Regions from separate parts of the Bacillus altitudinis genome, predicted to be linked through region 1. Evidence: predicted binding sites of a transcription regulator. Region 1 holds the regulator's gene; each other region holds the start of a gene.
The links. The regulator LexA, encoded in region 1, represses DNA repair genes until DNA is damaged. The targets are predictions, from matches to a motif close to CGAACATATGTTCG.
Positions count from the first base shown of each region.

Region 2: the regulator LexA is predicted to act here: its motif matches at 2,477-2,490, upstream of ID12_RS00745 (WYL domain-containing protein).
Region 3: the regulator LexA is predicted to act here: its motif matches at 2,596-2,609, upstream of ID12_RS09945 (YhjD family protein).

Region 1 is NZ_CP009108.1:2,674,089-2,678,932, forward strand. It holds gene ID12_RS13405 (IseA DL-endopeptidase inhibitor family protein) at 1-372, opposite strand, end outside; gene ID12_RS13410 (hypothetical protein) at 669-1,112, shown strand; gene lexA (transcriptional repressor LexA) at 1,160-1,780, opposite strand; gene yneA (cell division suppressor protein YneA) at 1,940-2,251, shown strand; gene ID12_RS13425 (YneB family resolvase-like protein) at 2,269-2,916, shown strand; gene ID12_RS13430 (DUF896 domain-containing protein) at 2,986-3,216, shown strand; gene tkt (transketolase) at 3,405-4,844, shown strand, end outside.
Region 2 is NZ_CP009108.1:132,904-137,747, forward strand. It holds gene dapF (diaminopimelate epimerase) at 1-336, opposite strand, end outside; gene ID12_RS00735 (YuzB family protein) at 607-843, opposite strand; gene ID12_RS00740 (NAD(P)/FAD-dependent oxidoreductase) at 1,099-2,166, shown strand; gene ID12_RS00745 (WYL domain-containing protein) at 2,215-2,445, opposite strand; gene ID12_RS00750 (YuzD family protein) at 2,546-2,875, opposite strand; partial or broken gene ID12_RS00755 (NifU family protein) at 2,997-3,296, shown strand; gene ID12_RS00760 (S9 family peptidase) at 3,529-4,844, opposite strand, start outside.
Region 3 is NZ_CP009108.1:1,978,382-1,983,225, forward strand. It holds gene ID12_RS09930 (siderophore ABC transporter substrate-binding protein) at 1-558, shown strand, start outside; gene ID12_RS09935 (LCP family protein) at 697-1,653, shown strand; gene ID12_RS09940 (hypothetical protein) at 1,688-2,122, opposite strand; gene ID12_RS09945 (YhjD family protein) at 2,208-2,570, opposite strand; gene ID12_RS09950 (TVP38/TMEM64 family protein) at 2,731-3,348, shown strand; gene lepB (signal peptidase I) at 3,348-3,860, shown strand; gene ID12_RS09960 (AbrB family transcriptional regulator) at 4,100-4,844, opposite strand, start outside.

The DNA of each region.
Region 1 (4,844 bases):
GTCTCCGTCACCAACTGGCACAGCCATTTTACCTTTATGAACGATGAACTGATAGTCTTTTAAACCGTGAGTAATGGCATCTTTTGTGAACACTTGAGATAGATAGCTGTTTAGTTTTTTCTTTGTATCAAATGTTTTAGACAGGTAGTTGTAAGTCATATCTTTATAAGTAAATGATTTTAATTTGTAATCTGAATGCTCTTTAATGTTGTAGCCTGACATCGCACTCCAAAAGTGTTCTCTTGCATCAAGGGCAATATGTAACGCTTCTTTATTTGTCAAAGCGGCTGATTTTTTGGAAGCGGCCAGTGTTGTTGTTTGTAATGAGATCATAAGCATAATAGCGGTTAATAAAACAAATAATTTTTTCAAGGCGATTGCCTCCTTTTCTCAATGAAAACTTCTTATGTTACAAATGTTACAATAGTTACAGAGATATTACAAGTATTAAATCTAAATGTTTTTTATTTCTTTTCTTTCTACATATATAACGTTTGAGGGAGACAAAAAGTTTTCATTTTTTTATTTTTTTCTTCCTCATTAATATTTAACCGTTCTAAAGAAGAATAAAACGTCTTTTGGAAAGATTTCTATTTGTCTCTTCAACACTCTTTTTTTATGTATGACATATACTGTCGTGATGAATGTCTAAGAAAGTGGTGTTTAATATGTATAATCCATATGAAGGTACGTGGAATGGGTACTTGTACGATCGGCAGGTACAAAGCATGCCGGCGTTTCCTATTTCTCAAGTTGGAGGATTTCCCGGCTTGCCATTCGGAGGGACTGGGCAAGGGCAAGGAGCAGGAGGACAATCGGTCCCGCCAGCCCCGCCGCAGCATATCATCTCGCAATATCAACAAGCAGTTTCTCAGCCTCAAAGTATGCAGCCGCTCATTGCAGGGCAGAGTGTAGGCGGAAGCCAGCAAACGGTTCAATTTGCAGCTGGATGTAATAGAAGGTGGACCATTGTGTTCCTTAGAAACGGTCAAGTATTTCTCATGTATGTTCTTTCCTCGCAGCCTTTTGGCCGTACAACGGGTTTCATATGGCCGAACTTTACATTTGGCTCGTTCCCAAGCTCTAGTATTCTTGCATATTCTTGTTCATAAAAGAAAAAGCCGGCTCTCATCAAACGTTGATGAAATACCGGCTTTTTTTAATGAATATTTCTAAATACGCCAATCACTTTACCTAGTATACTCACATTCTGTAAAATAATCGGTTCCATTGATGGATTCTCGGGCTGTAATCTAAAGTGTGTATCTTCCTTATAAAAACGTTTCACTGTTGCTTCATCTTCTTCTGTCATAGCCACCACAATATCTCCATTGTTGGCAGTGCTTTGCTGACGCACAATGACGTAGTCTTTGTCCAAAATACCTGCATCGATCATACTTTCTCCCATAATTTCAAGCATAAATACTTGTTCATCTGGCGCTGCAAAAGTTTCTGGAAGTGGGAAATATTCTTCTACATTCTCAACAGCCGTGATAGGCAAGCCTGCTGTGACTTTTCCGATGACTGGAACATTCATTACAGCGCTCTTTGGAATATTCATTTCCTCTTCATCTAGTACTTCGATCGCTCTAGGTTTCGTTGGGTCTCTTCTAATTAAACCTTTCGTTTCTAGTCTAGCTAAATGTCCATGGACAGTTGAACTTGATGCTAGACCGACAGCTTCGCCAATTTCACGAACGGATGGGGGATAACCCTTGCTTTTTACTTCTTCTTTTATGAATTTCAGGATATCGAGTTGTCTTTTTGATAGCTTCGTCATCTTTTGCACCTCAAAACGTCAATTTTAAAGAAATTATAGCATGTTTTTCCTAACAGTACAAACATAGGTTCGAAAAAAACGTTTGACAGAAACGTTTGTTCGTATTTATAATGAGTGTCAGAAAGAACGAACACACATTCTATTAGGAGAGATGACATTATGAGGTTAAAGGAATCTATTATTTTTATTGGGCTATTCTCATTCATCGTTGGCATATTTCTCTCACTTATTGCAGTCACTAGCCATAATGATCCAAATCAATATGTTAAAATAGAGGTTCAATCAGGTGATACTCTTTGGGGATTAGCTGATCAAGTAAACGACAGTAAATCGATCGATAAAAATGCTTTTATTGACTGGGTAACTGAACACAATGATCTCGCTTCAACTGACATCCAGCCTGGAGACATCCTTGTCATTCCAGTTAAAAAAGAGCATCCAGTCGTATATCAACTTGCAACAGTACAGTAGAAAGGTCGATTGAAGACATGAATGCAATCATTTATGCGAGAGTAAGTACTGCCAAAGAAGAGCAAGAAACCTCGCTTAAAAGACAAGAAGAAGAACTGCTTGCTTTAGCTGCAGCGCACAAGATGAATGTAGTCAAAGTGATTAAAGAAAAAGCGAGTGGATACGATCTTGATCGTGACGGTGTTTTTGACATGCTGGCTACGCTGAAAGAGGAAGAAATCGATGCTGTTCTCATTCAAGATGAGACACGCCTTGGAAGAGGGCAGGCGAAAATCGCTCTTCTTCATTGTCTGTTTAAAGAGAAAGTCAAGGTGTACAGCGTATTTCATAGAGGAGAGCTTGAGCTTTCAGAAGCAGACGAAATGGTCATTGAAATTGTAGGCGTTGTAGAAGAGTATCAGCGGAAAATTCATAATTTGAAAATTAAGCGTGGGATGAAAAAAGCTGTTGAGCGAGGGTATCAACCCGAACTGAATTTAAAACACCAAGAACAGGCGCCTGGCCGCGAACGTATTGAAGTACCGATTTCTGAAATTGTTCGATTAAGAAAAAATAACATGACATTCGCTGAAATTGCAGTGACATTGCAGGCACTTGGTTTTGACATTTCAAAAGCAACCGTCCATAGAAGGTACCAAGAATATGAAAAAGGGCTTGCGACTTAAAGCGTGATTTGTTGTAAAAATGACTGATATTTAGTAGTATGTAGAGAAAATGTTTTAAAGGAGTTTGTCATGATTTCTAAAGAACAGCTTGCAAGAATCAATGAGCTTTCAAAAAAGTCGAAAGAGGCCGGTTTGTCGGACGCTGAGAAAACAGAACAAAAGCAATTAAGAGAGGAATATTTAAAGGCTTTTCGTTCTTCTATGAAAAATACACTTAAAACCGTGAAAATCGTCGATCCAGAAGGAAACGATGTCACACCAGAAAAATTAAAAAGAGAAAGAGACCAGAATCTTCATTAAAGGTCATCATTTCTTGATTTTTGAAAAGATGGGAGGAATATTCTCATCTTTTTTCATATTTGTATAAGTTTTTAGGTGATCGATAAACTAAATGTGACAAAATCCTTCTTTTTCGGCGTGAAATAGTTGTGAAAAAAGGACAGTAGATTTATGATAATGGTGTACACAAGATACGGAAGGGGATTTATATGGAAACGATTGAATTGAAATCTATTGCAACAATACGTACTCTCTCCATAGACGCAATTGAAAAAGCGAATTCCGGTCACCCTGGAATGCCGATGGGCGCTGCACCAATGGCGTACGCTTTATGGACGAATCACTTAAACGTAAGTCCGCAAAATCCAAATTGGTTTAACAGAGACCGTTTTGTGTTATCTGCGGGACATGGCTCTATGCTTTTATATAGCATGCTTCATTTAAGCGGATACAATCTGAGCATCGAAGATTTAAAACAATTCCGCCAATGGGGAAGCAAAACACCTGGACATCCTGAGTTTGGACATACTGAGGGCGTAGATGCGACAACAGGTCCTTTAGGACAAGGGATTGCGATGGCTGTAGGAATGGCACTTGCAGAAAGACATCTTGCAGAAACGTATAACAAAGACAACTTTAATGTTGTGGATCACTATACATACAGCATTTGCGGAGATGGAGACTTAATGGAGGGCATTTCCTCTGAAGCTGCTTCACTTGCTGGTCATTTAGGCTTAGGCCGTTTAATTGTTCTTTATGATTCAAACGACATTTCTTTAGATGGCGACCTCGATCGTTCTTTCTCTGAAAATGTGAAGAATCGTTTTGAAGCGATGAATTGGGAAGTTCTTTATGTAAAAGACGGCAATAACATTGACGAAGTGACGGCTGCCATTGAAAAAGCCAAACAAAGTACAGACAAACCTACACTTATTGAAGTGAAGACGACAATCGGTTTCGGATCTCCAAACCGTGCGGGAACGTCTGGGGTGCACGGTGCACCGCTTGGCAGTGAGGAAGCGAAGCTAACGAAGGAAGCTTATTCTTGGACGTTTGAAGAAGATTTCCATGTACCTTCTGAAGTGTACGATCATTTCAAAACAGCTGTTAAAGACGCTGGACAGAAAAAAGAAGCAGCGTGGAATGAACTGTTTGAGCAATATGAAAAAGAATATCCAGAACTAGCAGCTCAGCTGAAGCTTGCGATTGAAGGGAAACTTCCTGAGAATTGGGATCAAGAGGTTCCTGTTTATGAAGCAGGTTCAAGCCTTGCCTCTCGTGCTTCTTCTGGAGAAGTATTAAATGGCATTGCAAAACAAGTACCATTCTTTATTGGCGGGTCTGCTGACCTTGCTGGATCAAATAAAACAACCATTAAAGATACAACTGACTTTGGCAGAGAGAATTACGCTGGCAGAAACATTTGGTTTGGTGTGAGAGAATTCGCAATGGGTGCAGCATTAAACGGTATGGCACTTCACGGCGGACTTCGTGTATTCGGCGGAACATTCTTTGTTTTCTCAGACTACTTAAGACCTGCCATTCGTCTTGCTGCATTAATGGGACTTCCTGTCACTTATGTATTTACGCATGACAGTATTGCGGTTGGGGAAGATGGACCAACGCATGAGCCAGTTGAACAGCTCGCT
Region 2 (4,844 bases), 1.1 Mb from region 1:
ATGAACGGTCGCCTCAACGAGTCCTGACAATGTCTCAATCTGGAACGTTGTGTCTGTTACGATTTGATGCTCATACACATATTTTGCCACGCAACGCAGACCGTTACCGCAGTTTTTCCCCTCTGATCCATCATTGTTGAAAATGCGCATCTTCACAGGCGCAACATCTGATGGGCAAATGAGGATCATTCCGTCTGAACCGATACCTGTATAAACAGAAGAAACGCGGATCGCTATCTCTGACAGCTGCTCTTCTGGAAGCTGTTCCTTCATCTGATTGACGTATATATAATTGTTTCCTAGTCCGTGCATTTTCGTGAATTGAAATGATGTCATGAGCGTCCTCCAAAAATGTTGTTTCTTTATAGTATAAAAGGAGTCGATTCAGGAGACAATCTTATCATCCCCCGTTTTTCATACATAGAAGCTCTTTGCTGCCATGGCAAAGGGCTTTTATTATGCATATGCCTCTTTTTCTCTCGTGTGATGCTTCATTTTGATGATATTTTATTAGCATAACATATTGGATGCGCTTTCTACATTTTTTCCTGAAAAATGGAAACTTAATATATGAAAAAAATGCACCTCATGACCCATGTGGTGCATTTAAAACATGTCGTTTTCCTCTATAAAAGCATAAATACGCTCGACTAGCTGCTCTGCATTTTCTCCAGAAACAAATTCTCCATTCACAAGAGCAAATGGGGAGTCCATACATTTGCCGCAGTAGCTTAAACAGCCGTATTCCATTACATCTAAGTTTGGGTCTTTTTCTAGCTTCTCTTTTGCTTCTTGAGACCCTTGTGCAAGATTACTTACACAAAATTCGATCAGTGGAAACACTGTGCTTCACCTCACATTTGCCTTACTATCCTACCGAAATTCCTTCTATTAGTCAAAACATGAGCTTCAATAAATCGTTACGCCTATTCCCCGTAAAATGTTTTACTATTTAGGACTAAGTAATGAATATGTAGGTTATTTTGAAACAATTATTGTGGTTTCACAGTAAATTCGATATAATTTTATTTGGTATTTTAACTTAAAGTTTTTTAGTATAAGTGTTTTTCAATGTCTAGGGGGAAAAGGAGAATCGTCATGAAAAATTTAGTCTTGATCGGCGGAGGTTACGGGAATATGCGGGTTCTCCACCGCTTATTGCCAAATCAATTACCTGATGATGTTACTATCACATTAATTGATCGAAATCCTTACCACTGTTTAAAAACAGAATATTATGCACTTGCTGCTGGAACGATCTCTGATCATCACATTCGAGTATCTTTTCCAGAGCATCCGAAGCTGGATATTCAATACGGGGAAGTAGAAAAAATTGATATTGAAAACAAACAGATCTTATTTAGCGACCGTGAACCGATTCCATATGATGATACGGTAATCGGACTCGGCTGTGAGGACAAGTATCACAATGTCCCTGGGGCGAAAGAACATACATACAGCATTCAAACCATTGATCAGTCAAGGCTTGCGTATAACAAATTAAACAATTTGAGTGCAGGTGCAACGGTTGGTATCGTCGGTGCTGGACTTAGCGGGGTAGAGCTGGCCAGTGAACTGCGTGAAAGCCGTTCTGATTTAAACATCATTCTTTTTGACCGCGGAGAACTGATTCTTTCCAGTTTCCCAAAAAGATTAAGTTTATATGTACAAAAATGGTTTGAAGAAAACGATGTAAAGATCATTAACTGCGCCAATATTACGAAGGTTGAAGAAGGAGTTGTGTACAACCATGACGATGCCATTGAAGCAGATGTCATCGTGTGGACAGCAGGAATTCAGCCAAGTAAAGTCGTGCGAGATATGGATGTTGAAAAAGATGCACAAGGCCGTGTCGTCTTAACTCCTCATCACAATCTCCCTGGAGATGAGCATGTCTATGTCGTAGGTGACTGCGCAAGCTTGCCTCATGCACCAAGTGCACAGCTTGCCGAGGCACAGGCAGAGCAAATTGTGCAATCTCTACAGAAACGCTGGAAGAACGAACCGCTTCCTGAGGCTTACCCACAGTTTAAGTTAAAAGGCGTACTCGGCTCTTTAGGGAAAAAAGCCGGCTTTGGCTTAGTGGCGGATCGTCCACTTGTTGGTCGTGTTCCAAGACTCTTAAAATCTGGACTTCTTTGGATGTACAAGCATCACAATGGATAAAATGATGTGAATTTTTTCTCAAAGCTCCTTCTAATGAAGGAGCTTTTATTATGAAACGGCATGTACCGATGAATGGTTCACTTTGATAGGAGCAAGCGCAAGGATGCAGTCTTTACGAAACGTTCTGATCGTCTTCTTCGATAAACAATACGCTTGTATGAACTGTTCAGTTTGACGATGTACAATGATTTTTCGTTTCGAGCACTCTCCATTTTTCTTCATATAAATCATATCAATCGGTATTTGTTGATGAAGAGATTGTTTTAGTAAATAATTCATGATGCTCACGCTCCTTTCATCTCATTATAAACGAACAAACGTTCTAAATCAACCTAAAAAGGAACGTTTGTTCTGTTTATTTTCCTAAAAAAAGAACAGCTCATTCACTGCTCTCTTCGTACCCGTATTTCTCCATTTCTTGATAAATATCTTTTAATTTCGGATTGCCCTCTCCAACAATTTGATCCTCAACAAGGACAAGCGGATAAAAGAATTCATCATCAAGAATTCGTTCAGACAATTCTTTTTGGCGTTCGTTTTCAGGCGGGTGCTCAATATCGATATATGTGATGCGAAACGGCTGATTTGGATATTTTCGTTTTAATGCTGCATCTAGCCACTCAAATGTATCTTTTGAAGAAGGCAGATTCACGCAACTAGCGCACAGGACATCTCTTCCATATACATAAAGGTCAACGGTTTTGTTCATTTGACAAGCCCCCTATTCTTTCTTTATTTTAGCTGAATTTTCTGTATGAAAAAAGTCAAAATCACTTTTTGTTTCAAGATGAGATTGTGCTATAATGAGAAGGAAACTTTGAAACCAATCAATAGATTTTTATCGTCCAGATGAATATAATGGTGATATGTTGTGAAAGGAGCGATTATATCTAATGACTGAAGTCGAAATGAAAGACCAAGTACAGGAAGTACTGGACAAACTTCGTCCATTTCTATTACGTGATGGTGGAGACTGTGAGCTTGTAGACATTGAAGATGGCATTGTGAAATTACGCCTTCTTGGTGCATGCGGCAGCTGCCCAAGTTCAACCATTACATTGAAAGCCGGTATTGAGCGCGCATTATTAGAAGAAGTACCTGGCGTTGTAGAAGTTGAACAGGTTTTCTAATTCATATATGACATGAAAACGACCCTTACTGGGTCGTTTTTTAATTGTTGACAAAGGGCTAATTTTAGCCCTTTGTCTTCTTTTCAGTGTGATAGAAAACCTTTGCAGTCTAGGAAGGACGAGTACTGGCGCAGAGCGAATTTGACATTCGTGAGCACCGGAACGCAGGACTGACACCGAATGCGAGGGTTTGTCTACACGCTGAAACGACCCAATCAGGGCCGTTTTTTGATTAGGATAACTTCTCTCTAAACCATTCTTGAATAAAGGTCAGTCTTTGAATACGCTGCCCAGGGTGGCCACTTCTGGATAAATCATGAGAAGCCTTAGGAAACTTGATTAATCTCGTGTCTTTTCCAAGCTCCTTCAATGCCACAAAAAGCTGCTCTCCTTGATCGACTGGGCAGCGGTAGTCTTCATCACTGTGCAGGATGAGGAGCGGTGTGTTCACCTGTTTTACATACTTTAGCGGCGAACGATCCCATAGCTTATCAACCGAATCATAAATATCCCCATCCACCTGCCATTTTGTAAAGAAATAGCCGATATCACTGATGCCATAAAAGCTAATCCAGTTTGAAATGGAACGCTGTGTAACAGCTGCACGGAAACGGTCTGTCTGTCCGACAATCCAATTGGTCATAAAACCGCCATAGCTGCCGCCTGTTACGCCAAGCCTTGTTTCATCAAGAAAGTCATAGGCTTCGAGCACATGATCAACAGCCAGCATGACATCCTCATAATCAACGTCACCATAGCTGCCTCTTACCCGGTCTGTAAACATCTGTCCGTATCCATGACTGCCATGAGGGTTTATGTAAACAATCGCATACCCTTCAGCGGCGAGCATTTGAAATTCATGAAAATACGTATGACCGTACATCGCATGCGGCCCGCCATGAATTTCTAAGATAAGTGGATATGTCTTCCCCTCTTCCATCTGAGCAGGCTTCATAAACCAGCCATGTACAACGTCTCCTTCTTTTGACTGGAAAGAAATTGGTTCAGGTTCGGATATGACATGTTCCTTTAGAAAGTCATCATGCTCAAACGTGATTTGCTTGAGTGAGGATTCCCCTAAAGTCAGCTCATACAGCTCACTAGGCGAGACAGGTGAAAGACGGCTGATCAGCATTTTTGATTCATCTGGATGAAGACTGAAATTCGTCACATGTTCTGCCTCTAAACGAACGGGATAGGCTAAACCTTCAATAGAGAAATAATAAATTCCGGTACTCCCTTGATCAGAAACAAGCGCATAAAACCCCTGACTATCCTTTGTCCATTGTGGAAGCTGATTGGCTTCACCCATGACACTATCCCCTGCCATACAGTTACCAACATACATATCGAGCATTTCTGACAGTTGAACGGTCTTTTTCTCCTTCAGATCATACAGCCACAATGATGGGAAGGTTGCATTCTGAAATTCACGCTCGTGTCCAATGTACAAAAGGCTTTCTCCATTTGGAGAAAATGATACGGTCGAGTAAGCGCCTGTTGATTGGGTGATTTTCTTGGATGTACCGTCCTCTAATGACAGGAGAC
Region 3 (4,844 bases), 700 kb from region 1:
ATTGCTCCGACGATTTATATGGATGTAGATAATGCAAACTATATGGATTCATTTAAAAAGAATGCTGAGACGTTAGGGAAGATTTTTGATAAGGAAGACAAAGTCAAAAAAGAACTTTCTGCTATTGATCAAAAAGTAGATGCATTAAAGAAACAAGCAAAAGAGTTAAAGAAAAATGGTCTCGTCATCATGGCGAACGACAGCAAAATGACGGCATTTGGTCCTAAGTCAAGATATGGTCTGATCCATGATGTATTTGGGATCACACCAGCAGATCAAAAGCTAGAGCCATCTGATAAACACGGACAAAGCATTTCGTATGAGTATATGGTCAAAACGAATCCAGATTACTTATTTGTCGTGGATCGCGGTGCGGCGATTGGAGAAGAAACGTCTGCGAAACAGCTTGTTGAAAATGATTATGTGAAATCAGTCAAAGCGGTTAAAAACAATCATGTGGTGTATTTAAACTCTGACATGTGGTATTTAGCAGGCGGCGGCCTTGAATCATTGAATGCGATGATTGATGAAGTGAAAAAAGGAATTGAACAAAAGTAATGGATGAAAAGCTGCTCCTATCGAGCAGTTTTTTATTGTGGATACATAAAAATATGTTGCGTGCAGGAAACTTTCATCAAAATATGTTATAGTGGAACCTACATTGTGAGACTAAGATAGAGTGAGGGTTCGGAAAGGATGAAGGAGAAAACAAGATCAAAAAGAAGGCTAAGACCTTGGGTGAAAGTCGTGCTGTTTATCATGGCATTTGTCATGGTTATGGCTGTATCTGTCACAGGATATGCATACTATAAAATTTCAAAAGCGTCGAATAAAGCGCAAGTATCTTTAGAAAGAGGAGAGACCTCGCAAAAGCGTGTGAAAGCTTTTGATCCAGGAAAGGATAGCTTTTCGGTGCTGCTCTTAGGGATTGACAGCCGTCCAGGTGAAACGGTAGACGAAGCAAGAAGTGATGCGGTCTTACTGGCGACGGTGAATCGAACAGACAAAACGATCAAGCTCCTAAGTATTCCTCGTGATTCTTATGTTGATATACCGGGGAGAGGATATGATAAAATTGCTCATGCCCATGCGTTTGGGAGTGCAGATTTATCAGTCAAAACGGTAGAGAATTTGTTAAACATCCCGGTAGACTATGTAATTGCAGGAAACTTTAAGGCGTTTCAAGACATTGTCGATGAGCTAAATGGAATTGACGTAACGATTGAAGATGAAGGCATTGCAAAACAAATGGAAAAGGATTCAAAAGGAAAAGTTCATGTGGAAACAGGCACGCATACGCTCAGTGGTGAAGAAGCATTAGCGTTTGTGAGAACGAGAAAGGCAGATAGTGATCTCATGCGCGGAAAGCGCCAAATGGAAGCACTTCAAGCCATCTTTGAAAAATCAAAATCCATTTCTTCCATACCGTCTTATGACAACATCATTGATACACTTGGGGATAACGTCTCCACCAATTTATCCATGAAACAGTTGATCGGTCTATTCCCTTTACTGAGTTCATTAAAATCAGTGGATACCATCCAATTAAAAGGGCACGATTACCAGCCTGGGAATGTGTATTACTTTGAGTTAGATGGACCAGGATTAGAAGAAGTGAGACAAGAGCTGAGAAAACAGCTCGAATTGTCATAATGGAGAAAGAGCCTGCCGCTATGGCAGGCTTTTTTTAATAATAGAGGGTTGCAGGCATCGTTGGGTACCACACACCATTTAAAGCAAGCGCCCAGCCATACACCTTTTGACCTGATTCAATCTTGTCCTTTACCGAAGTGAGCGCTTCGTATGAAAAGACTTGATAAGACTGTCCGGTTTTTTTAGCGACAATGACCGATAGAATATTGTCATTGAATACACTTGGCTCTTCGTCCGTACTCGTCCAAGCAATTCGATTATAGTAATTCATGTTGAAAGGATTTTCGAGTGCTTTCACTTCAAACTTTACTCGTTTTCCAACGATAGAAACCGTTGTATAGGCTACACTTGTTATTTGTGTAGATGCTGCTGGGGCTTGTTTTCCTGTTTGCAGTGGTTCTAATGCTGACACTGTGCTTGGCACAAGTAATCCTGCTGCTAAGGTAAGTGCTGTTATTTTTTTGAACATGAGTTGGAACCTCCTAATTTTTGGTATAATAATCAATTCGCCAAAAAGTGAAGAGTTCCTTCTATAAATGTAAAATATAACCATATTATTTTCCTGAATGGAGGAAATAATGGGTGAGCATTTCCTCTACACGATGACGTATACGGGGATTAAAATATTTATGCTTTTCTTCATAGCCATTGATCAGAAATAAATATGTCGTAAATCCTTCATCGTGTTCAATTTGCTGTACGTTCATTTTTTCTTTACGTAACTGTTGTTTCAGTTGATAAAGGGCTTTTTGTGCTTCTTTTAATGAAGAGGTGACTAGCTGAATATATGGTTCATTTAGTTTGAATGTTTGATGTTTTTTAAGGTGCGTCAAATCACGATTGAGGATGGAGATGACCATTGGAAGAAAGATGGCTTGTTCCATCATCTGAAGTTGTACGCTTGATAATCTCGTCATGTCCATGCCTGCTTTCTTTATATATAGAACATTTGTTCTTATTTATTATATCGGATGAGTTAAAAAATCTCAAGGGGGGGGCTGAGAGGGATTCATTTGTATATTTTTATGTTTTCCATGTAAAATGAAAGATAGACAAACCTTGAAGGAGTCAAACAAGTTGCCATTATTTCTTTCTATATTTACTCATGAAAATATCACATCATTTTTTGAAAGCTACAAGGCTTTTGGACCCATTGTGGCTATATTACTCCCTTTAATAGAAGCATTTCTACCGTTTTTACCTCTCGTGGCATTTGCGGTGGCCAATGCAAATGCTTTTGGGCTATGGGAAGGCTTTTTATTGACCTGGATTGGTGCAAGTGCAGGGTCTATCCTTGTCTTTTTACTGATCAGAAAATTTGGACAGATGAGGATGTTGAACTTTATTAGCAGACACCCTTCTATTCAAAAGCTAATGCTTTGGGTTGAAAAGCGGGGATTTGGTCCGTTGTTTATTTTACTCTGCTTTCCTTTTACACCTTCTGCTGCCGTTAATGTCGTAGCAGGTCTATCAAGAATCAGCGTCTGGCAGTTCTCATTAGCTGCTTTATCAGGGAAGTGTGTCATGCTCTTTATTATTAGTTTTATCGGCTATGACATTTCAGCTTTAGTAAAGAATCCGTTAAGAAGTGTTTTTGCGGTTCTAGTCATTGCTTTATTATGGTATGTTGGAAAGAGAGTAGAAAATAGGTTGAATATTCGGATGAGTCAGCGTGAGGACAAAGGAGGCTCTTAATGAAAAAGAAGCCATTGCTATGGTTCATGATTATTACATGCATCGTCTTGTTGTTCCAAGTAAAGAATTTCATGTTTGTCACGTACAAAGTAGAAGGGGTTAGTATGGACCCGACATTTACAGATGGAACAGAATTATTAATTAACAAGTTCTCGCCAAAACTCACGAAAATTAGCCGGTTTGACTATGTATTATTTCATGGCCCTAAAAATCAAATCTTGATCAAACGGGTCATTGGGCTTCCAGGAGAAACAATCAAATATGAAGATGATCAACTGTTTGTTGATGGTGTAAAGTGGAAAGAGCCGTATTTAAAAGAGCAGAAAAAACATAAAATGGGCAACGTCCTAACAGGTGATTTTCAGCTGAAAGCCATCACCGGTCGTCAGAACATACAAAACAATCATTACTTCGTGATCGGAGATAATCGAATACATAGCTTTGACAGCCGGCATTTTGGAACGATCTCAAAGGATCAAGTAGTCGGTGTAAAAAGGAATCATGATGAATAAAAAAGAGCCGCTCTGCTTATGCAAAGCGGCTCAGCGTGTAGACAAACCCTCGCATTCGTTGTCATGTCTGCTCTCCAGTGCTCACGAATGTCAAATTCGCTCCGCTCTGGTGCTCGACCTTCCTAGACTTCAAAGGTTTTCTATCACGCTGAAAAGAAGACAACGGGCTAAAATCAACATCATTTTAGCCCGTTGTCAGACAATCTGAAAGCCGCTCTGCTTATGCAAAGCGGCTCTTTCTATTTAGCGGCTTTATAATCAGTCTGTCTTTTTGCCCAGACATGATGTAAGAAACGAAAAAACGGTGGTAGCATGGCGATGACCAAAATAATTCTAACGACTTGTACAGCCACAACAAAGGTGGAATCCTCATGAAGTGTAACAGCTGTTGTGGCCATTTCTGCAATACCGCCAGGCGAAAAAGCAAGAATGGCCGTAATGACAGAAATACCTGTTATTTCTGCAATGGCAATTGAACTGAGAACGGTCGCGGCAATCAATCCGGCTGAGCTGACGACGGCCACAATCAAGGTATTTTTTAGCCCGACAAACATTTGTTTATTCATTTTTGACCCGATGGTTGCCCCTAGAAATACCTGTGACGCAATGTTCGCTTGGGCTGGCCAGTAAGGAATCAAATCATGACCTGTCAAGGCGCCTGCCCCTACTTGGAGAGCTGCCACACCTAACATACTGCCGATGAGCCAAGGGGCAGGAAAGTGAAGACGCACAGCTAGGCGTGACATCAGCCATGCCCCTAAAATGAGTGCAGCAGTCCAAGAAATGTTTGATATTGTGAAAACGCCTGATGAGAAGGCGCTGCCTTGGGCGACTACCGCATCTGATTGGCTTTTTGTATTTAAATAAAATACCGTAAATGGAATGGTCAGTACGACCATTAACACACGTATCGTTTGTACGAGACTTACTACAGCTGTATTTGCTCCAACCTCTTGGGCGATGCCCGGCATAGCGGAAAGACCG